DNA from 3 places in the Bradyrhizobium sp. BRP23 genome. Region 3 is predicted to be linked to each of the others. Evidence: predicted binding sites of a transcription regulator. Region 3 holds the regulator's gene; each other region holds the start of a gene.
The links. The regulator PhoB, encoded in region 3, activates phosphate uptake and scavenging genes when phosphate is short. The targets are predictions, from matches to a motif close to TGTCATNNANCTGTCAT.

Region 1 (7,435 bases), on a different contig from region 3:
TCGAATGGGAGCGAAGCACTCCCATCCACTAGAGCGATTTCCGTTCCGATGAAATCGGAACGGTGGCTCTAGATTCATATTCTGACGCGTTTTCTTGACGCGAGCCGCTGTCCACTTCGCTCGAAAACGCTCTAACCGGTCTTCAGCGCAAGCTCCATGGCTTCGGCGCGGCCGACGAGCCCGGCATATTTGCCGATCGGCAACGGCTTGCCGAGCAGATAGCCCTGCACCCCGTCACAGCCTTCCTTGGCGAGGAAGGCGAGCTGGTCGAGCGTCTCGACGCCCTCGGCGATGATCGACATTTCGAGGCCGTGGCCGAGGTCGATGACGGCGCGCACGATCGCCGCCGATTGCGGGTTGCGGCCGAGATTGATGATGAAGGCGCGGTCGATCTTGATCTTGTCGAACGGGAACGCCTGGAGATAGCTCAGCGAAGAATAGCCGCTGCCGAAATCGTCCATGGAGATGCGCACGCCGAGCGCCTTCAGGCGGCGCAGCAGCGCAAGGCCGCGATCGAAATCCTCGATCAGAACACCTTCGGTGATCTCGAGCTCGAGCCGGCCGGGTGCGAGGCCCGTCTCGATCAGGATCGAATGGACGAGGCCGACCACGTCGCCGTGCATGAACTGCGCCGGCGACAGATTGACCGCGACCTGCAGCGGCTTCGGCCAGGACGCCGCCTCGCGGCAGGCCTCGCGCAGGATCCACTCGCCCATCTCGACGATGAGGCCGCTCTCCTCGGCGATGGGAATGAATTCGGCCGGCGAAACCTGGCCGCGCACCGGATGCTGCCAGCGCGCCAGCGCCTCGAAGCCGATGATCTCGCTCTCGGCGACGCTGTGGCCCGCGGCCCCCTGCGGCTGGAAGGCGAGCGAGAGCTCGCCGTTCTTGACCGCCATGGAGAGGTCCTGGTGCAGCACGCGGCGGTCGCGGATCTGCTGGTCCATCTCGGGCTGGTAGAGGCTGATCGTGCCGCGCGACTTCTGCTTGGCGCGGAACAGCGCCGCGCCGGCATTGGCGAGCAGCGAGGCGCCATCGGTGCCATTGTGGGGAAAGACCGACATGCCCGTGGTGATGCCGGCGCGGACCGGCCGGCCGTCGATCTGAAAATCCTTCGCGACGGCTTCGCCGATCTGCTGCGCCAGCGCGAGGCCGGCCTCGGGCTGCTTGCCGTCGATGATCAGGCCGAACTCGTCCCCGGACAGGCGCGCCACCACGCCGCCGCGTGCGGAATCCTGGAGCCGATGGGCGACCTCGATCAGGAGCTTGTCGCCGAGCGCATGGCCGAAGACGTCGTTGACCTCCTTGAGGCCGTCGAGGTCGACGCAGAGCACGGCGAACTCCTCGCCGGTGCCCTCGCAAGCCTCGATCATCTGGGTCAGAGCCTGCAGGAAGGCGGCGCGATTCGGCAGATCGGTGAGGCCGTCGTGATAGGCCATGTGCGCCATGCGCGACTCGGTCTGCCGGCGGTCGGTGACATCCTCGTGGGTCTTGATCAGATATTGCGGCTCGCCGGCATCGTTGACCACAGTGGCGCGGCGGGTCAGGAACAGCCGCAGGCCGCCCTTGGTGGAGATCGGATGCTCCTCGGTGATCATCCCGCGCTTCTTGATCGCGGCCTCGTCGCGCGCGACGATCAGCTTGGCTTCCTTGGCGTTGAAGATGTCGGACGCGGTCAGTCCGGTGGCTTCCTCGCGCCTGCGGTTGAGGATCGTCTCCGCGCTGCGGTTGGCGAGCAGATAGCGGCCGTCCTTGACCTGCTCCACGATCAGCGCAACCGGGATGTTGTCGACCACGAGCTCGAGGAACTTCTTGGTGCTCTCCAGCTCCTGCGACAGCGAGCGGCGGTCGGTGATGTCCTCGAACAGGATGAGCAGAAATTCGGGCTTGTTGCTCTCGTTGCGGACCACGATCCGGATCGAGGCGACCATGCGCCGCGCGCCGGCACGATCCACCTCGAACTCATTGCGGTGCTGGCCATCGGGCGAATTGAGCGCGGCCTGGTCAGCGGCCTCGATGCTGGCCGCCGAGGCCGACGCAAACAGCTCCCGTGCATTCCTGCCGACGGCGAAGTCCCGCGACAATCCCCAGAACTTCTCATAGGCGCTGTTGGCGAAGATGTAGCAGCCGTCCTCGATGTTCTTGGCCGCCACGCAGGCCGGCACATGATCGAGCACCGATTCCAGGAACTGCTTGGTGGAGGCGAGCTGCCGCGACAGGTTGCGCTGCTCGGTGACGTCGAGATGGGTCGCCACCGAGCCGCCGTTCGGCAACACGAAATACTTCACCAGGATAGCCCGTCCGTCCGGCAGTTCCGTGGTCAGGCCATTGGCGCTCGATGCCTTTTGGTAAAATTCGTCATCGGTGACGCCGAGCACTCCGCGCTCGCGGCGCAGCCTCAGGATGTCGCAACCGGTCATGTTGGGCCGGAGGTCGGATCGCGTCAGGCCATAGATCTCTAGATAGCGGTCATTGCAGAAGATGACGCGGCGCTGCGCATCCGTCATCACCACGCCCTGGTTGAGGTTGTTCATGGCGGAGGAGATGAAGGCGTTGCGACGCAGCTGCAAACGGCTGGACCGGCGCAGCGAGGAATGGATCCACAGCCCGATCGCGGCGAGGAACGAGCAGACCACGATGCCCGCGATGAGGGCTTCCCAGATCACGCCGGGATCAAGCCTGGTGGGATCGCCCGGAACGGCAAGGCTGTCCGATGCCGCAAAGGCGCGCGCAGGCGCGCCCGTAACGGCCAGGCATAGGAGGGCGTGCACAGCAATCGAAAGCGTGCTGCCCACGTGCCAGTTCTTCTCAGCCATCAGCCACCCGCGATTTCAACGTCGGATTGTCTGGCCTCGCGGGTTTGGATCGGGTAAACGCCTGTGGGCACAACAGAATAATGTGACATAAAATGCGGCAATTGCCCTGACATGATAAACGACTTCTTAACGGAAGCCCCGCCTGCGCCGCCGCATCCGGACCGTGCGCCACCGGTGCTTCCAACTGGTCTCCTGCACAACCATGGATAGGGTCGATTGCGTCGTCATCGGAGCCGGCGTGGTCGGGCTCGCGGTGGCCCGGAAGCTCGCCCAGGCCGGGCGCGAGGTGATCGTGCTGGAGGAAGCCGAGGCGATCGGCACCGTCACCTCCTCGCGCAACAGCGAGGTGATCCATGCCGGCATCTACTACCGGGCCGGGAGCTGGATGGCGCGCATGTGCGTGGCAGGCAAGCACGCGCTGTACCGCTACTGCGCCGAGCGCGGCATCCCGCACAAAAATTGCGGCAAGCTGATCGTCGCGACCAGCCCGAAGGAGACCGAGAAGCTGCAATCGATCAAGGCGCATGCCGAGGCCAACGGCGTGCTCGACATGCAGCTGCTCTCGGGCGAGGCCGCACGCGCGCTGGAGCCGGCGCTCGCCTGCGACGCCGCGCTGCTGTCACCGTCGACGGGCATCATCGACAGCCATTCCTACATGCTCTCGCTGCGCGGCGAAGCCGAGGACGCCGGCGCAGCTTTCGCGTTTCACACCCCGCTGATCCGTGCCAAGGCGGCGGCCGGCCTCATCGAGATCGATGCCGGCGGCGAGGCACCGATGACGCTGCAATGCAGCCTCCTCGTCAACGCCGCGGGGCTGTCGGCAACGCATGTGGCGCGCAGCATCGACGGCATGCCGCTGGACCGGATTCCGCCGGCCTATCTCGCCAAGGGAAACTACTTCAGCTGCAACGCCAGGGCGCCGTTCTCGCGCCTGATCTATCCGGTGCCCGAGCCCGGCGGCCTGGGCGTGCACCTGACGCTGGACATGGCAGGACAGGCGCGCTTCGGGCCTGACGTCGAATGGATCGAGACGATCGACTACGAGGTCGATCCGTCACGCGCCGAGCGCTTCTATCCCGCGATCCGCAAATACTGGCCGACGCTGCCTGACGGCGCGCTGATGCCGAGCTATTCGGGCATCCGCCCGAAGATCGTGCCGCCGGCCGTGGCCACGCAGGATTTCTTGATGCAGGGCCCGCGCGATCACGGCGTTGCAGGCCTGATCAATCTGTTCGGCATCGAATCGCCGGGACTGACGTCCTCGCTCGCGATCGCCGATCACGTCGCCGAGCTCGCAGATATCGACAGTGTTTCGAGAAGCGGATAAGTGTGCGCGTCGAGAGCCACGGGTCCAAGCAAGAGTGAGCGCCGCACAACCGTGTTGCACGGTACACACCTTGCAGCAGGGATGAGCACGGATGCTCTCATCCCTGCGTGAAGGACGTGATCAACTCTACACTGTCACGGGGGTTACTAGTGGAGCGTGTCGCCAGATTGCTTCAGACGCTCGATCTGGTCCTTGACCATCAACTTCCGGCGCTTCAACTCAACAATTTGCAGGTCGTCTGTTGAAAGGTGCACGAGAGCTTCGTGCAATTCGTTTTCGAGAAGTTTGTGCTTCCGTTCCAATTCAACGAGATGTGCCTGAATTGTCATTCGAAACCTCCTCGGTAGGGTTGAACCTTTAGGATTCGATCCGGACAACCAAGTCTACATCACCGATTCGTCCTGTCGATGGGTATCCGTCGTTGCAGCGTCATTTTTGAAAGTTCATATGTAACGAAGCGTGACTAAGGGAACCACGCCGGAAAAATCCATGATATCAATACGCCGACGCACCGCCGCAGCTCCCTGCAGAAATATGTTGCTGGAGATCGGGGACGAGGGATCGCAGATCGCTTGCGATCACGCGGCGCAAGGACGATAATTTCCACAGGGCATCCACAGCCCGGATCTCACGCCTATCGGTTTTCGGCCACCGCAGACATGACCAATGAAGATGAGCGTGAGCTCGAAGCCGAGCTCACCCGGTTGCAGCAGGAACACCGAGATCTCGATGCGGCGATCGATGCATTGCATCAATCGCCCGCCCCCGACCTGTTGCGGTTACAGCGCCTGAAGAAGCGCAAGCTGTTGTTGCGCGACCGCATCGCGTTCATCGAAGACCAGATCACCCCCGACATCATCGCCTGACCGTGAGCCGGTCTTGCGCGGCGCCCCGCCGCTTCCGAATCCGCTTGACTCAATAAGAACAAAATAGGAACATTCGCGGGCGCCCCAACACCTCAGAGAACGCTCAAGGACAACACACGAGGACAACGCAGATGTCGGCAACCGCCCTTTTCGACAACAGCCATTACGAACAGGCCTGCGATCAGGCGATCGCGATGTGCGACGGCAATCTGCGCAGCACCATCAAGGCGCTGATCATGGCCAACGAATATCTGGAAGCCGAGCTGGAGGAATTGCAGGCGGCGATTTCAGCCGGCTGCATTCCGGAGATCTCGCGCAGCAAGATGCGGAGCAAGAGCAGCGCCGCATAATCTTCAACCTTGGAGCAACGCCATGTCGGATGTGACCTATTACGTTGCAATGCCCTTCTTGATCGATGACGACGGATCACCCGTCGCAGGCGCTGCAGAGGAGTGTCAGTCCTCGACGGCGGCGCTGCGACGCGCAGAGATGCTGGCGCGCGGCGCCGGCCATATCGGCGCGATCGCGTTCAGCCGCAGCGGCGATCCCATGACCGGCGAATTCGGCGACGCGACGCTGCTGCGCAAGTTCGGCAACGTGCCGGAAGATCTTGCCACCCTCTAGACTAGCGCTCGCCGCCGACCAGCCTGATCCGCGGCTCGTGCCGGCGGCTCGCCTTGCGCACATACATGGCGGCATCCGCATCCTCCAGGGCGCGGCCTGCAGCGGATTGCGGACCGAGCAGCGCGACGCCGGCCGAGGCGCCCGCGGCCACGTGCTGGCCGCGAAAAACGAATGACAATTCGTCGATCGCCTGCTCCAAGGCCGCAGCCTTGACCTTCGCATCGGTCTCGCTGAGATTCCAGAGCAGCAGCGCGAACTCGTCGCCCCCGAGCCGGCCGACCACGTCGGAGGCGCGGATCTGTCGCGTCAGCGTGGCGACAATCGCCTTGAGCACCTCATCGCCGGCGGCATGACCGAAGGAATCGTTGATCGGCTTCAGCCGATCGACGTCGAGCACGATCAGCGCCCCGCTGGCGCGGTAGCGCTTCATATAGGCGATGGCGCGCGCGAGCTCGCGCTCGAAACCGCGCCGGTTGGGAATCCCGAGCAGGAAATCGGTATCGGCGGCCGCCTCGAGCTCCGAGATCCGCAGCAGGGCCGCCTTGAGCTTGCTCCTGAGGCCGCGGATGATCGCCTTGCCGTCATCGGCAGCCGGCGCTCTGCGCAAGGCCGGTTTGGCCGCGCGGCTCGAAACGGCTTTGGATCGGGCGGCGCTCATGTTCCGGCCCTTTCTGGCCTTCGCAGGGCTCGCCCTTTTCGGTTTCTTCATGGGCATCGTGCTCAATGAAGGCTTGCGGGGATTCACCAAGACAGGATAGTGGATTCCCTTCTCCTTGCCACCGCCTTGCGAGCCGCCGGCCGGAATCATTAATCTGGCCTATCTCTCTGTTTTTCTGGGCACAATTGACGTCATGACCGCGCCGATCGCCATCATCATGGGAAGCCAGTCGGACTGGGACACGATGCGGCACGCCGCCGACACGCTTGACGCGCTCGGCATTGCTGCCGACAGCCGCATCGTCTCGGCCCACCGCACGCCCGACCGGCTGTTCGCATTCGCCAAGGGTGCCAAGGCCGCAGGCTACAAGATTATCATCGCCGGCGCCGGTGGCGCGGCCCATCTGCCCGGCATGGCGGCGGCGCTGACGGAACTCCCGGTGTTTGGTGTTCCCGTCGAATCCAAGACGCTCAGGGGCGTCGATTCGCTCTATTCGATCGTCCAGATGCCCGCGGGCATTCCGGTCGGCACCCTCGCCATCGGCAAGGCCGGCGCGATCAATGCCGCGCTGCTGGCAGCCGCCGTGCTGGCATTGTCCGACCCCGCCCTGTCGGATCGCCTCGCCGCCTGGCGCAAGGCCCAGACCGAGGCGGTCGCCGAGCGGCCGGAGGACAAGGCGTGACGGACACCAGGCACGTGAAGCTGAAGCCCGGTGACACCATCGGAATCCTCGGCGGCGGACAATTGGGCCGGATGCTTGCCATGGCCGCGGCGCGACTCGGCCTGCGCTGCCAGGTGTTCTCGCCCGATCCGGATTCACCGGCCTTCGACGTCGTGCTGAACGCGACCTGCGCCGAATATGCCGACGTCGAGGCGCTCGAATTGTTCGCGCATGATGTCGACGTCATCACCTACGAATTCGAGAACGTGCCGGCGGCAGCCGCGCTGGTATTGGACGCGCGCCGCCCGGTGCTGCCCAACCGCAAGATCCTCGAGACGACCCAGGACCGGCTCGCCGAGAAGGATTTCGTGACGAAGCTCGGGATCGGCACTGCCGCCTACGCCGACGTCACCTCCGTCTCCTCGCTGCGCGAGGCGATCGCCAGGATCGGCCTTCCAGCGGTGCTGAAAACCCGCCGCTTCG
Region 2 (7,435 bases), on a different contig from region 3:
CTGCGCGGGGTCTTGATGCACAAAGCCCCAATCGGTGCGGAACAGGAAGCGGCGCTCGGCCTCGCCGAGCGTCGTGAGATCGCGGGTGACGCCATCACGCATCCGATAGGACACATGGCCTGCACTCGGCGCGAGCTGGCCCGACAGCATTTGCAGCAGCGTCGACTTGCCCGAGCCGGATTCGCCGACGATCGCCAACACCTCGCCGGGATAGAGCGAGAACGACACGCCGCGACAGGCATTGATGCGGCCGAACGACTTGCTGAGGGATTTTGCGACCAGCAGCGGCTCGTCGTTCTCGACCAGATTCTGATCAGCCATTCGCGGCCTCCTGCGCCTTATCCTTGTACGGCGCGGCACTGAGGCTGCCGTGATGGCCGGCGCCCTGGCGGCCCTCGCAATAATCGGTGTCCGAGCAGACGAACATGCGGCCGCCCTTGTCGTCGGTCACGATCTCGTCGAGATAGGAATTCTCCGCGCCACACAGCGCGCAGGGCGCGTTGAAGCGGTAGGGCTCGAACGGGTGATCCTCGAAATCGAGCGACACCACTTGCGTGTAGGGCGGGATCGCGTAGATGCGCTTCTCGCGGCCGGCGCCGAACAATTGCAGCGCCGGGGAATTGTCCATCTTGGGATTGTCGAATTTCGGTGTCGGCGACGGGTCCATCACGTAGCGCGCGTTGACCTTCACGGGATAGGCATAGGCGGTGGCGATGTGGCCGAAGCGGGCGATGTCCTCGTAGAGCTTCACATGCATCAGGCCGTATTCGGCCAGCGCGTGCATGCGCCGCGTCTCGGTCTCGCGTGGCTCGAGGAAGCGCAGGGGCTCGGGGATCGGTACCTGATAGACCAGCACCTGGTTCGCACGCAGCGCCGTCTCCGGGATGCGGTGACGGGTCTGGATCACGGTTGCCTCGTCCGTCGCCGTCGTGGTCGCAACGCCCGCGGTCTTGGCGAAGAATTTGCGGATCGAAATCGCGTTGGTGGTGTCGTCGGAGCCCTGGTCGATCACCTTCAGCACGTCCTGCGGGCCCAGGATCGCGGCGGTGACCTGCACGCCGCCGGTGCCCCAGCCATAGGGCATCGGCATTTCGCGGCTGGCGAACGGCACCTGATAGCCGGGGATGGCGATCGCCTTGAGGATCGCGCGGCGGATCATGCGCTTGGTCTGCTCGTCGAGATAGGCGAAATTGTAGGCGGGCGCGTTCATTCCGCGGCCTCCTTCATGGCATCGGGCGTATTGGCATCGGCGAACTCCTGACGCAGCTTTCGGAGCAGGCCGAGCTCGGACTGGAAGTCGACATAGTGCGGCAGCTTCAGGTGCTCGACGAAGCCGGTCGCCTGGACGTTGTCCGAATGCGACATCACGAACTCCTCGTCCTGCGCCGGTGCGAGCGCCTCCTCGCCGAGCTCACGGGCGCGCAATGCGCGGTCGACCAGCGCCATCGACATGGTCTTGCGTTCGCTCTGGCCGAAGGCGAGGCCATAGCCGCGGGTGAAGCACGGCGCCTCGGTCGCCGAGCCCTTGAACTGGTTGACCATCTGGCACTCGGTGAGCTCGATCGCACCGAGCGGCACGGCGAAGCCGACGTCTTCCGCGACGAATTCGACCTCGACCTCGCCGAAGCGGATCTCGCCGACGAAGGGATGGTTGCGGCCGTAGCCGCGCTGGGTGGAATAGCCCATCGCGAGCAGAAAGCCTTCGTCACCGCGCGCGAGGTTTTGCAGGCGCAAATCACGGTCCGCGGGGAAATTCAGCGGCTCGCGGGTGAGATCGCCGACGCTGGTGCCGTCCTCGGCTTCCGGCGATGATTCGATCAGCCCGTCGCGCCCGAGAATGTCTGTCACGCGCGGCGTCGGCGCGGTGGAGGCTTCGGCCGCAGCCGGCCTCTCCGGCACAAAACCTTGGGCGAGCGATGGATCGAGCAGGCGGTGCGTGTAGTCGAAGGTCGGCCCCAGGATCTGGCCGCCGGGAATGTCCTTGAAGGTCGCCGACACCCGCCGCTGCACCCGCATGATGCCGGTGTCGACCGGCTCGCTGGCACCGAAGCGCGGCAGCGTGGCGCGGAAGGCGCGAACCAGGAAGATCGCCTCGATCAAATCGCCGCGCGCCTGCTTGATCGCAAGCGACGCGAGCTCGCGGTCATAGAGCGAGCCTTCGCTCATGACGCGATCGACGGCCAGGCCGAGCTGCTCCGAGATCTGGTCGAGCGTGATTTCCGCAACGCTCTGGTCGCCGCGCCGCTTATGCGCGAGCAGGCGATGGGCGTTCTCGATGGCGCGTTCGCCGCCTTTGACTGCGACATACATGCTTCTAGCTTCCCTTGCTCACGACGCGCGTGGTGCGGGGGATCGCGACCACGGCGTTATCGGCGACCAGCATCACATCGATGCCGCGCGGAAACAGCGCCTCGTTGATATGCAGGCGCTCGAACAGGTCGAACGGCTTGATCGACGCTTGCAGCGTGGCGACCCCGTCAATGCCGGGGCCGCGCAGCTCGAAGCTGCGCCCGGAGGCGAGGCTGTCGACCTGGATGATGACCGTGGTCGACCGGTCCGGATACTCGCTGGTGCCGAGCGCGAAGGATTCGAACGAAGGCAAGGCGCCGCCGTCACTGATGAGCGCGAACGAAGCAACCGACGAATCCTGCACAACCGGCGCTCCGGTGTGGAACTTCAGCCACTTCGTCACGTCCGCGCTTTCCGCCATCCGTGCGTCGAGCCAGAGCGGCGTGTCGTGGTCGAACAGCGTCAGCGCGATCGCGGCGGTGCCTCGCATCATCGGCCCTGGCGCGCCCGCCATCGGCACGATGCGCTGGACCGAGCCCGGCCGCGCCATGGCGTCCATGACCGAGCGAAAGGTCGATTGCGCCGACAGCACCTTGTCGGCGAAACCCGGCGGCAGTTCCGCAATCGTGGTCATGATCTCACCCCTCACCGCGCACCATGGTGTAGAAATCAACCTTCGTCGCGGCGGCCGCTGCCGCCGCCTGCTTGCGCCTGACCATAAGCTGCTCGCGCAACGGCGCGATAACGTCGCGCTCCACCGCTCCGCCGAAATCGCGGGACTGCACCAGCGCATCGCACAGCGCGATCAGCCGCGCCTTCTCACCGTCGCGGCCGAGCGTGTAGCCGAACCCGACCTCGCCGCTCGCAAGCCGCACCGCGGCGCGCGACACCGTCGCTTCGCCGAGATTGAACGGCGCGCCGTCGCCGCCGACCCGGCCGCGCAGCATGACGAGGCCGTTCTCGGGCGTGCGCAGATCCTGATGGCCCGGGAGGGACAAGTTGCGGAGGCGAGCGGCGATCTCGCCCGCCTCCGCGTGCGCCAGCACCGCCATTGCGGCCTTGCGCTGGGCTTGCTGGTCGTTGTGCTGGGTCACCTGGTCCACCGAGCTTTTTGACAGAACTTGCCGCGTCGAAGTTGTCTATGATAATAGACAACTTCATACGGACGCGCCATGACTGTTTCGTGACAATGCCGTGATTTCTGGAGTAGGTTTCCCGCGACATGAGCATGCAGGACACAGCCTCCTCGGGCGTCGCGCTATGGCGCCTCGTGGCCGATGGCATCGAGCGCGGCATCGCCGACGGCCGCTTTGCGGCCGGCGACAAATTGCCGGGCGAGATGGAGATCGCCGAAACCTATCGCGTCAACCGCCACACCGTGCGGCGCGCGTTGGCAGCCCTCGCCGAGCGCGGCCTGGTGCGCGCCGAGCGCGGCAGCGGAACCTATGTCGAGGCGCAAAAGCTCGCTTATCCCTTGCGCTCGCGCACGCGCTTCTCCGAGATCGTCGGCGCCGATGGCCGCGAACCGCATGGCCGGCTGATCGAGGCGACCGATGACGTTGCGACGCGCGAGCTCGCACGAGAGCTGGGATTGAAGACCGGCGCGCCGCTGGTGCGGATCGAGGCGATTCGCCTCGCCGACCGCACCCCGATCTGTGTTTCCACCACCTGGCTCTCGGCTGACCTGTTCCCGGACGCGGGCGCCGTGTTCGCAGCAACGCGCTCGATGACGAAGCTGCTGGAGCATTTCGGCGTCCGCGATTATCGCCGCGGCGCGACGAGAATCACCGCAGGGATCGTCGACGCGAGCGACGCCGCACGGCTCGACCTGGCGCTGGGGCGGCCGATCCTGGTGGTCGACGCCACCGACCATGATCTCATGGGCAAGCCGCTGGTGACGAAGCACTCGCGCTTTGCGGCAGAGCGGGTGGAGTTTTTGGTGGAGAACGCTTAGATCAGAGCGTTTTCCAGCGAAGCCTGCCCTCGGACTTGATCCGGGGTGGAAACGATTTGCGTCGAGAAAACGCGTCAAAACAAAAATCAGAGCTCCGTTCCGATCCAATCGGAACGGATAAGACTGCAGCACGACGTTAGGCGACCGTCCGCTTGCCGATGATCGCGAAGCGCAGCTTGCCGGAAATCCAGTCGATCGACGATACAGTTACCAGGATCAGCAGGATCAGAAACGATACCTTCTGCCATTCCAGCACCCGGATCTGTTCGGCAAGCTGAAGGCCAATGCCGCCAGCGCCAACGATTCCGATGATCGTCGCCGATCGCGTATTCGACTCGAAATAGTAGAGCACCTGGCTCAGCAAGACCGGGAACACCTGCGGCAGCAATCCGAAGCGGACGCTGTGGAGATGGTTGCCGCCCGATGACCGAACGCCTTCCGCGGGGTTCTTCTCGGCGACCTCGATCGCTTCCGAGAACAGCTTGCCGAACGTTCCGAAATCGCTGCAGATCACGGCCAGGATGCCGGCAAACGGCCCCAGCCCCACGACGCCGACCCAGATCAGTGCCCAGATCAAAGTGTCGACTCCACGGATGGTATCGAGGCCACGACGCGTCAATAGGCGGATGATCCGGTTTGCAACCACGTTGCGCGCCGCGAGCAGGGATACCGGCAGCGCGAGCAGCGCGCCGCCCAGGGTGCCGAGAAACGCGATCGACACCGTCTCTCCGAGCGCATGCAGATATTTCAGAACCTCCGCCCAAGAACCCGGGTTGGGCGGCAACATGAGCTGGACGAATTCGCCCAGCCTGACCATGCCCAGGGAGAGCCGATTAAAGGGAATATCGAGCTGGACGATCCCGAACAGGAACAGCCCGACCGTCCCGCCGACGAGTATTGCGATCCTTCCCCGCTGCCACCAATCGGTCCGGAAGACGTCGGGATACCGTTGGGCAATGCCGGCCCGGTTTTCAAAACTGAAGGAGCTCATCGGGTGCTTCCCTCCAGCCCGAGCAGGCGGTGTCGCAACCGTTCCGTCAGGAAGTCGATCAACATGACGGTAAGGACGATGAGCAGCAGGATGGCGCTGACGTCGGTGAAGTAGAACTTGCGAACCGCCTCGATCAGATCCTGGCCGATCCCGCCGGCGCCGACGAAGCCCATCACGGCCGCGCCACGCACGTTGATCTCGAACCTGAGCAAGGCATAGCTCACGAAGTTCGAGAGGACCTGAGGCAACGCGCCGAACCGAACAACCTGAACCCAGCTGCCCCCGCTTGCCGCCACCCCTTCGACCGGCTTGCTGTCGATGTTCTCGACAACCTCGGCGAATTGCTTGCCCAACGCTCCGGCGGTATGGATTGCAATCGCCAGAACGCCCGGCAGCGGCCCGAGACCAAAGGCCAGCACGAAGATCAGGGCAAACACGATCTCCGGCACGGTCCTGAAAAACTCCAGAACGCGCCGGGTGACGAAAACAGTCGTTCCTGATTTCACGAGATTGGCCGAGGCGAGGAAGCAAAGCGCGAAACCGCACAGCGCACCCGAGAGGGTGCCCATATAGGCTATCAGCAACGTATCCCCGAGAAGCCGTGCCCAGCGCGGCAATCCCCACAGCCAGTCCGCCAAATCGCTCCATGCGGTCGCGAACGAAAATTTGGGTGCGATGCTGACGAAATAGGCCGGGAAGCGCCAGAAGTTCTCGACAAAATTTCCGAGACTGACCTCGCCCATCCAGCCCGCGGCAATGGCAACGGCGATCAGGACGGCGGCACCGAGCCATACGCGCCGGCGCTTGGCGGCAATTGCAGCCGCATAGCGATCGGCAAGCTCACGCAGCCTGGCTTCCGGAAATTCGGGAACTGCTGTTCGCATGGGATGTTCGGAAGAGCCGACGGGCAGATCTTGCAATCTGCCCGCCTTGTCCAACCCTTCGTTTCCCTCAGGATTTCTGCTTACGAATGCTGTCGACAAACTTGGTCAGTTCGATCACGGCCTCATACGCCTTGTGGTCGACCTCGACGTAGGGCAATTGCTTCCCCTCATAGATCTTGTCGAAAGCCGCCTTGTCCTTCACCGCAATTTCCAGCACGGCTTTCTTGATCGCCGCCTTGAGGTCGTCAGGCAGGCTGCTGAGATAGGCCATCGGCGAGTTCACGATCTGCTCGGACTTCATGATGATCTTGAAATCAGCGGCCTTCGCCATGCCCTTCCGTTCCATCCGGAGCAGGTTCGATTCCTTCTCGTCGTTCCACCAGTTGAACGCCGCGTCGCAGGTGCCCTGGGAAAGCCCGATCACCGCGTTTTCATGGCTCCCCGAATAGACCACCTTGGCGAAGAACTTTTCCGGGTCGATGCCCATCTTGTTCATCGCGAAACGCGGCACGTTGTTGCCGGAAGTCGAATTGGGATCGACGAGGCAGAGGTTCTTGCCTTGCAGGTCCTTGACGTCCTTGTAGCTCGAATCGCTTTTGACATAGAGAACCGAGTAATAGCCTTTGGTGCCGTCGCCGTTCACCTCGATCGCGAACGGTTCGACCTTCGCGCCAATGATGTAGGCACGCGCGTAGGACGCCGGGCCGTACATCGCGATGTGAATGTTTCCTGCACGCTGACCTTCGATCACCGCGGCGTAGTCATTGGCGATGCGCAGCGTGACCTTCGTTCCAAGCTCGCGGGACAGGTACTCCGTCAAAGGCGTCCAGCGGTTGGTGGTGCCGGAGGCATTCTCGTCGGGGACTTTTGCGAAGATCAACTCAGGATATCTCGCCTTCCAGTCCTGCGCCGCAGCGGCTGAAACTGAAAATGCTAGGGCCGCCGCAGCGGCAACGATCGTACGACGGTCTATCATGACGTCTCCCATTTCAAGGTTATGAAACTGTCGAGTTCCGGCTCTGCGCTAGGCTCGATTTAAAGAAGCAGCGATCAGGCCACGGCAACCGTGCGGAGGGCAGGAACTGCTGTGCCGACCGATGCATCCGCGGGCGCAACATCCATGACTTCATTCGCCTCGAGATCGTACAGCTCGCGCGCGATATGATCGGTCAAGGCCGCCGGCGCGCCGTCGAACACCACGCGTCCGGCCGCCATGCCGATCAGGCGGTCGCAATAGCTGCGGGCGAGATCGAGCGAATGCAGGTTGCAGAGCACGGTGATACCGAAATGCTTGTTGATGCGCAGAAGCGCATCCAT
Region 3 (7,435 bases):
GGCCGACATCACCGGTGCCGGCGCGACGTTCCCGTTCCCGATCTATTCGAAGTGGGCTGACGCCTACAAAAAGGAGACCGGCAACGGTCTGAACTACCAGTCGATCGGCTCGGGTGGTGGCATCAAGCAGATCCAGGCCAAGACCGTGACCTTCGGCGCCACCGACGCGCCGCTCAAGGCCGAGCAGCTCGAGAAGGACGGCCTCGTCCAGTGGCCGATGGTGATGGGTGCCATCGTCCCCGTCGTCAATATCGAGGGCGTGAAGCCGGGCGAGCTGGTTTTCGACGGCGAGACCCTGGCCAACATCTATCTCGGCAAGATCACCAAGTGGGACGATGCCGCGATCAAGAAGCTCAATCCCAACGCGAAGCTGCCGTCAGAGGCCATCACCGTGGTCCGTCGTTCGGACGGCTCGGGCACCACCTTCAACTTCACCAACTATCTCTCCAAGGCCAGCGCGGACTGGAAGAGCAAGGTCGGCGAGGGCACCGCGGTCGAGTGGCCGGTCGGCGTCGGCGCCAAGGGCAACGAGGGTGTGTCGGGCAACATCAGCCAGACCAAGAACTCGATCGGCTATGTCGAATACGCCTATGCCAAGCAGAACAAGCTCACCCACACCGGTCTCGTCAACAAGGCCGGCAAGCCGGTGCAGCCGACCGTCGAGGCCTTCCAGGCGGCCGCCTCCAACGCCGATTGGTCCAAGGCTCCCGGCTATTACGTCATCCTGACCGAGCAGCCCGGCGAGAAGTCCTGGCCGATCACGGCGGCGACCTTCATCCTCATGCACAAGTCCGCCACCGACAAGGCGGCCGCGCAGGAAGCGATCAAGTTCTTCCGCTGGGCCTTCAAGAACGGCGGCAAGATGGCCGAGGAGCTCGACTACATTCCGATGCCGGACAGCGTCGTCCAGCAGATCGAGAAGACCTGGGCTGCCGAGATCAAGAGCTAAGGCGCTATATGTGTCCCGGACACGGTTCCGGGACGCTGCAAGATCTCCGCTCCGGATCGGCCTCCTGCCGCATCCGGAGCGCGCCACCAACAACAAGCGTAAATAAAACGGGTATAGGGGATCGGCGTGGCTGAGATGGCTGTTGAGAGCAATGTGATTGATGCTGCCGGTCCATATGATCGCGCCAAGGCCTTGAGCGCGTTCAAGCTCGGCGACGTCACCTTCTACTGGATCACGCGGTTGTCCGCGATCTCGGTGCTGCTGATCCTCGGCGGCATCATCATCTCGCTGATCGTCGGCGCCTTCCCGGCGATCCAGGAGTTCGGCATCTCCTTCCTGTGGACGCAGCGCTGGGCGCCCTCGGCCGATCCGCCGGTGCTCGGCGCGCTCGGGCCGATCTACGGCACGCTCGTCACCTCCTTCATCGCGATGCTGATCGCCATTCCCGTCGGTCTGGGCATTGCGATCTTCCTCACCGAGCTCTGCCCGCAATGGCTGCGGCGCCCGATCGGCATGGCGGTTGAGCTGCTCGCCGGCATCCCCTCGATCATCTACGGCATGTGGGGCTTCTTCGTGCTCGGCCCGTTCCTGGCCAACACCTTCCAGCCTTTCATGATCAGGGTGTTCGACGGCGTCCCCGTGCTGGGCGCGATCTTCGCAGGGCCCCCGTCCTATCTCAGCCTGTTCAACGCCGCGCTGATCCTCGCCATCATGGTGCTGCCCTTCATCACCTCGATTTCGGTCGACGTGTTCAAGACGGTGCCGCCGGTGCTGAAGGAAGCCGCCTACGGCGTCGGCTGCACCACCTGGGAGGTCGTCCGCAGCGTGGTGATCCCCTACACCCGCGTCGGCATCATCGGCGGCGTCATGCTGGCGCTGGGCCGGGCGCTCGGCGAGACCATGGCGGTGACCTTCATCATCGGCAACTCGTTCCGGATCTCCTCGTCGATCTTCGCGCCGGGCACGACGATTTCGGCGGCGATCGCCTCCGAATTTGCCGAGAGCGACGGCCTGCACCAGTCCGGCCTGATCCTGCTCGGCCTCCTGCTGTTCGTGCTGACGTTCTTCGTGCTCGCTGCCGCCCGTTTGATGCTGCTGCGCCTCGAAACCAAGGCCGGGAAGTGAAGCCATGAACCCGATCTATTCGCGCCGCCGCCGCTGGGACATCGTCATTCGCGGCCTCTGCATCGCAGCCGCCGCCTTCGGCGTCACCTGGCTCGCGCTGATCCTGGTCACGCTGCTCTACAACGGCCTGGCCGGGCTCAACCTCCAGGTCTTCACAGCTGACACGCCGCCGCCCGGATCGACCGAGGGCGGCCTGCGCAACGCCATCGTCGGCTCGTTGATCATGACCGTGATCGGCGTCGGCATCGGCGCGCCGCTCGGCCTGTTCGCCGGCACCTATCTCGCCGAGTACGGCCGCAACGACAAGCTGACCTCGGTGATCCGCTTCATCAACGACATTCTCCTGTCGGCACCCTCGATCATCATCGGCCTCTTCATCTATGGCGCGGTGGTGGTGCCGATGCGCGGCTTCTCGGCGATTGCGGGCGCGCTGGCGCTTGCCGTCATCGTGATCCCGGTCGTCGTGCGCACCACCGAAGACATGCTACTGCTGGTGCCGAATCCGTTGCGCGAAGCTGCCAGCGCGCTCGGCCTGCCGCGCTCGCTGGTGATCAAGCGCATCGCCTATCGTGCCGCGCGCTCCGGCCTCATCACCGGCGTGCTGCTGGCGACCGCCCGCGTCGCCGGCGAGACCGCGCCGCTGTTGTTCACGGCACTGTCGAACCAGTTCTTCAGCCTCGGCCTGAACAAGACGATGGCGAACCTGCCTGTCACCATCAACAACTTCGTGCAGAGCCCCTACGAGTATTGGAAGCAACTCGCCTGGAGCGGTGCGCTGTTGATCACCCTGACCGTGCTTGCCCTTAACATTGGCGCGCGCATCCTTGGCGCCGAGAGGACTGCAAAATGAGTGAAATGTCTGTTTCCGTCAGCGCACCGTCCGTTCATCCCGGCTCGCAGCCCCTGCCCGAGGCGCCCGCCAAGGTCACGGCGCGCAACCTCAACTTCTACTACGGCGACCACCACGCGCTGAAGAACATCAACCTGGCGCTCGGCACCAACCGCGTCACGGCGTTCATCGGCCCGTCCGGCTGCGGCAAGTCCACCCTGCTGCGCATCTTCAACCGGATGTACGACCTCTATCCGGGCCAGCGCGCCGACGGTCAGCTGTTACTCGACCATACCAACATCCTCGACCCCAAGCTCGACCTCAACCTGCTCCGCGCCCGGGTCGGCATGGTGTTCCAGAAGCCGACGCCGTTCCCGATGACGATCTACGAGAACATCGCCTTCGGCATTCGTCTCTATGAGAAGATCTCCAAGTCCGAGATGGACGACCGCGTCGAGAAGGCGCTGCGTGGTGGCGCGCTGTGGAACGAGGTCAAGGACAAGCTCAATGCCTCCGGCCTGTCGCTCTCCGGCGGCCAGCAGCAGCGCCTCTGCATCGCCCGCACCGTCGCGGTGCGGCCCGAGGTGATCCTGTTTGACGAGCCCTGCTCGGCGCTCGACCCGATCTCGACCGCCAAGGTCGAGGAGCTGATCCAGGAATTGTCCGAGAACTACACGATCGCGATCGTCACCCACAACATGCAGCAGGCGGCGCGCGTTTCCGACAAGACCGCCTTCATGTATCTCGGCGAGTTGATCGAGTTCGACGACACCAGCAAGATCTTCACGTCGCCGAGCGATCGGCGCACGCAGGATTACATCACCGGCCGGTTCGGCTGAGGAGACGGAACATGGGTTCTGAACATACCGTAAAGGCTTTCGACAGCGACCTTCAGGAGCTCACCCGCCTGGTCGCCGAGATGGGCGGCATCGCCGAGCGCATGATCGTCGATTCCGTCGACGCGCTGATCCGCCGCGACGTCGCGCTCGGCCAGCGCGTCGTCGCCACCGACGTCGAGCTCGACGCGCTGCAGAAGCGCATCGAGGAGCGCGCCGTGCTCACCATCGCCCGCCGCCAGCCGATGGCCGTCGACCTGCGCGAGATCGTCGGCGCGATGCGCGTTGCGACCGATCTCGAGCGCATCGGCGATCTCGCCAAGAACATGGGCAAGCGCGTCGCGGCGCTGGAGACGGATTTCCATCCGCTCAAGCTGTTCCGCGGCCTGGAGCACATGACCGACCTCGTGCAGCAGCAGGTCAAGTCGGTGCTGGACGCCTATGCCGCGCACGACCTGCCGGCGGCGATGGCGGTGTGGAAGGGCGACGAAGAAGTCGACGCCATCTGCACCTCGCTGTTCCGCGAGCTCCTCACCTACATGATGGAGGATCCGCGCAACATCTCGTTCTGCATCCACCTGATGTTCTGTGCCAAGAACATCGAGCGGATCGGCGACCACGCCACCAACATCGCCGAGACCGTGTTCTACATGATCGAGGGCCAGGCGATCACCGACAAGCGGCCGAAGGGCGACATGACGACCTTCGCCACGACGGTGCCGAACACCTGACGACTTAAGGAGCTACGACCACATGGGCGCACGCATTATGGTGGTTGAGGACGAGGAAGCTCTCACCGAGCTTCTTCGCTACAACCTCGAAGGCGACGGCTATGACGTCGAGACGGTGATGCGCGGCGATGACGCCGACACCCGCCTCAAGGAGCACATTCCCGATCTGATCGTGCTCGACTGGATGCTGCCGGGCCTGTCAGGCATCGAGCTGTGCCGGCGGCTTCGGACCCGCCCCGAGACCAAGCAGCTGCCGATCATCATGCTCACCGCGCGCGGCGAGGAGAGCGAACGGGTGCGCGGGCTCGCGACCGGCGCGGATGATTATATCGTCAAGCCGTTCTCGGTGCCGGAGCTGCTTGCGCGCGTGAAGGGCCTGCTCAGGCGTGCGAGTCCCGAGCGCCTCGCCACCGTGCTCGCCTATGGCGATATCGAGCTCGACCGCGACAAGCGCCGCGTGGCGCGCTCGGGCCGGCCGATCGATCTCGGTCCGACCGAATATCGCCTGCTGGAGTTCTTCCTGGAGCATCCCGGCCGCGTGTTCTCGCGCGAGCAGCTGCTCGACAGCGTCTGGGGCCGCGACATCTACATCGACGAGCGCACCGTCGACGTCCATATCGGCCGCCTGCGCAAGCTGCTCAATCTTGGCCGCGAGCAGGACCCGATCCGCACCGTCCGCGGCGCCGGCTACGCGCTGGACGATCGCTTCGCGAAGGCTGAGCAGACGTAAGGCGCCAGCGACAGCTGGTTTGGCGAACTGCGGCGCCGATCTCGGCCGTCATCCCGGGGCGCGCGCAGCGTGAGCCCGGGATCTCAGCGCGAGCGCTTGCGCTCTTCGCGATTAGCCACAGGACGTGGTTTGGCGAAGACTCGGAGTGACCATCTCGCGCAACGATTGCGCCCCGCGGTTACGGATCCCGCATTCGCGGGGATGACACCGGGCGATTGGGAGCCGTCATCGTATGACGGCTGCAGTCTTGGCGATCAAGCTTGGCGATCAAAGCTTGGCGATCAGGGAATTCCGCAAGCTCACCGCGTGCCCGGTTTCGGTGCTGCGCGACGGCGATCCGCTGCGGGCTGATAGGCCACGCGCGAATGCTGGGCACAATAGGGCAGGCCGGAGAGCGCCTTGCCGCCGCAGAAGAAGAAATCCGGGCTCGAGGGATCGCCGACCGGCCAGTGGCAGGTCGCCTCGTTCAATTCCAGCAGCGACAGCCGCTGGCTCATCGGCACCACGTTGTCGTAGGTAACCGGCTCGGCTTCCAACTCGACCTCGAAGGCCTGCGCCAACGCGGTGTTGCCGCGCGCGACGGGGCGGGTCACCCGCATCATATGCTGCGCGGGCCGTGCCTTGCGCGGCCGCGGCGCTGCCGATGAAGGGCTCTTGGCGCGGCCGGACAGGCCGAGCCGGTGCACCTTGCCGATCACGGCATTGCGGGTCACATTGCCGAGCTCCGCCGCGATCTGGCTGGCCGAAAGTCCGGCCTCCCAGAGCTTCTTCAGCTGCTCGACGCGATCATCGGACCAGGTCAAAACCGTCATTGCACCCTTTCCCTCGCTGCGCGCCTGCCATCCTGGGGCCTTCGCAGCGAATGCTTTAGCCTTGAAAAACCCGTGCCGTCAGAATCCCTTAAGGCTCGCCGGGCGCGCTCAAGACGCCCGAACGTTTACGCCGGTACATGAGGACTTCTGGGATCAGAACTGCTGCACGAGATGTCGTATCTGACAGTCCAAACGCTACAATATGGCGTGACTCCCGCGCAAGAGTCCGCCGACTCGCTTCCACATGTTCCGTGGTGAAAAACCCGCAAAATCGGCACCGCAAGACTACGGAATCAGCGTTTCGCGAGGCTTTCCGGGCGGCATTGACACCCGTCTTGCCAGGCATAAGATAGTGCCACGTGCCGCCCTTAAAAGGCGGCACGTTTCGTTTTCCGGGGCCGGTCGATGGTGCGTCGCGCAATGCATGTCTCACACCGTCCGCAACATTCAAGTGACGTCATGACTAACAGCGCAGCGCCGCATTTGCTCCCCGTTTTCGCCAGGGCCGACCTCGGTTTCGAGCGCGGCGAAGGCTGCTGGCTGATCGCGACCAACGGCGATCGCTATCTCGATTTCACCTCGGGTGTCGCGGTGAATGCGCTCGGCCATGTCCATCCCGCGCTGGTCAAGGCGTTGCAGGAGCAGGCGACCAAGCTCTGGCACATGTCGAACCTGTTCCAGAGCCCTGACGGCGAGAAGCTCGCAAGCCGCCTCTGCAATGAGAGCTTTGCGGACTTCGTGTTCTTCTGCAATTCCGGCGCCGAGGCGCTGGAAGGCGTGATCAAGCTGGTGCGCCACCATCACTTCTCCAAGGGGCATCCGGAACGTTACCGCATGATCACCTTCGAGGGTGCCTTCCATGGCCGCACGCTGGCGACGCTCGCCGCCACCGGCTCTGCGAAATATCTCGAGGGCTTCGGTCCGCCGATGGACGGCTTCGATCAGGTGCCGCACGGCGACCTCGACGCCGTGAAGAAGGCGATTGGTCCGCACACCGCCGGCATTCTCATCGAGCCGATCCAGGGCGAGGGTGGCGTTCGTTCTGCACCTCACACCTTCCTGAGGGCGCTGCGCGAACTCTGTAACGAGCGCGGCCTGTTGCTCGCCTTCGACGAGGTGCAGACCGGCATGGGCCGCACCGGCGAGCTCTTTGCCTACAAGCGCACCGGCGTCACACCGGATGTGATGTCGCTCGCCAAGGCGCTCGGCGGCGGCTTTCCGATCGGCGCGGTGCTGGCGACCGCGGACGCGGCGGCCGGCATGGGGCCCGGCTCGCACGGCTCCACCTTCGGCGGCAATCCGCTCGCGATCTCGGCTGCCAACGCCGTGCTCGATGTCATGCTCAAGCCCGGCTTCTTCGACCACGTGCAGAAGATGTCGCTGCTGCTCAAGCAGAAGCTCGCCTCCGTGATCGATCGTCATC

Region 1: I6F24_RS11720 (DUF465 domain-containing protein) is a predicted target of PhoB. The motif match lies at 4,560-4,576, and genes of this name have one in related genera.
Region 2: phnF (phosphonate metabolism transcriptional regulator PhnF) is a predicted target of PhoB. The motif match lies at 3,462-3,478, and genes of this name have one in related genera.

Annotation. Positions count from the first base shown of each region.
Region 1 is NZ_JADYVW010000004.1:48,336-55,770, forward strand. It holds gene I6F24_RS11710 (EAL domain-containing protein) at 132-2,816, opposite strand; gene I6F24_RS11715 (NAD(P)/FAD-dependent oxidoreductase) at 3,019-4,143, shown strand; gene I6F24_RS11720 (DUF465 domain-containing protein) at 4,290-4,472, opposite strand; gene I6F24_RS11725 (DUF465 domain-containing protein) at 4,803-5,009, shown strand; gene I6F24_RS11730 (hypothetical protein) at 5,141-5,359, shown strand; gene I6F24_RS11735 (hypothetical protein) at 5,382-5,633, shown strand; gene I6F24_RS11740 (GGDEF domain-containing protein) at 5,635-6,342, opposite strand; gene purE (5-(carboxyamino)imidazole ribonucleotide mutase) at 6,485-6,973, shown strand; gene I6F24_RS11750 (5-(carboxyamino)imidazole ribonucleotide synthase) at 6,970-7,435, shown strand, end outside.
Region 2 is NZ_JADYVW010000005.1:177,589-185,023, reverse strand. It holds gene phnK (phosphonate C-P lyase system protein PhnK) at 1-321, opposite strand, end outside; gene I6F24_RS15735 (alpha-D-ribose 1-methylphosphonate 5-phosphate C-P-lyase PhnJ) at 314-1,210, opposite strand; gene I6F24_RS15730 (carbon-phosphorus lyase complex subunit PhnI) at 1,207-2,310, opposite strand; gene phnH (phosphonate C-P lyase system protein PhnH) at 2,315-2,923, opposite strand; gene phnG (phosphonate C-P lyase system protein PhnG) at 2,928-3,392, opposite strand; gene phnF (phosphonate metabolism transcriptional regulator PhnF) at 3,512-4,243, shown strand; gene phnE (phosphonate ABC transporter, permease protein PhnE) at 4,380-5,234, opposite strand; gene phnE (phosphonate ABC transporter, permease protein PhnE) at 5,231-6,118, opposite strand; gene phnD (phosphonate ABC transporter substrate-binding protein) at 6,186-7,094, opposite strand; gene phnC (phosphonate ABC transporter ATP-binding protein) at 7,169-7,435, opposite strand, start outside.
Region 3 is NZ_JADYVW010000010.1:103,846-111,280, forward strand. It holds gene pstS (phosphate ABC transporter substrate-binding protein PstS) at 1-949, shown strand, start outside; gene pstC (phosphate ABC transporter permease subunit PstC) at 1,085-2,074, shown strand; gene pstA (phosphate ABC transporter permease PstA) at 2,079-2,924, shown strand; gene pstB (phosphate ABC transporter ATP-binding protein PstB) at 2,921-3,742, shown strand; gene phoU (phosphate signaling complex protein PhoU) at 3,754-4,470, shown strand; gene phoB (phosphate regulon transcriptional regulator PhoB) at 4,493-5,200, shown strand; gene I6F24_RS25810 (GcrA family cell cycle regulator) at 5,500-6,012, opposite strand; gene I6F24_RS25815 (aspartate aminotransferase family protein) at 6,472-7,435, shown strand, end outside.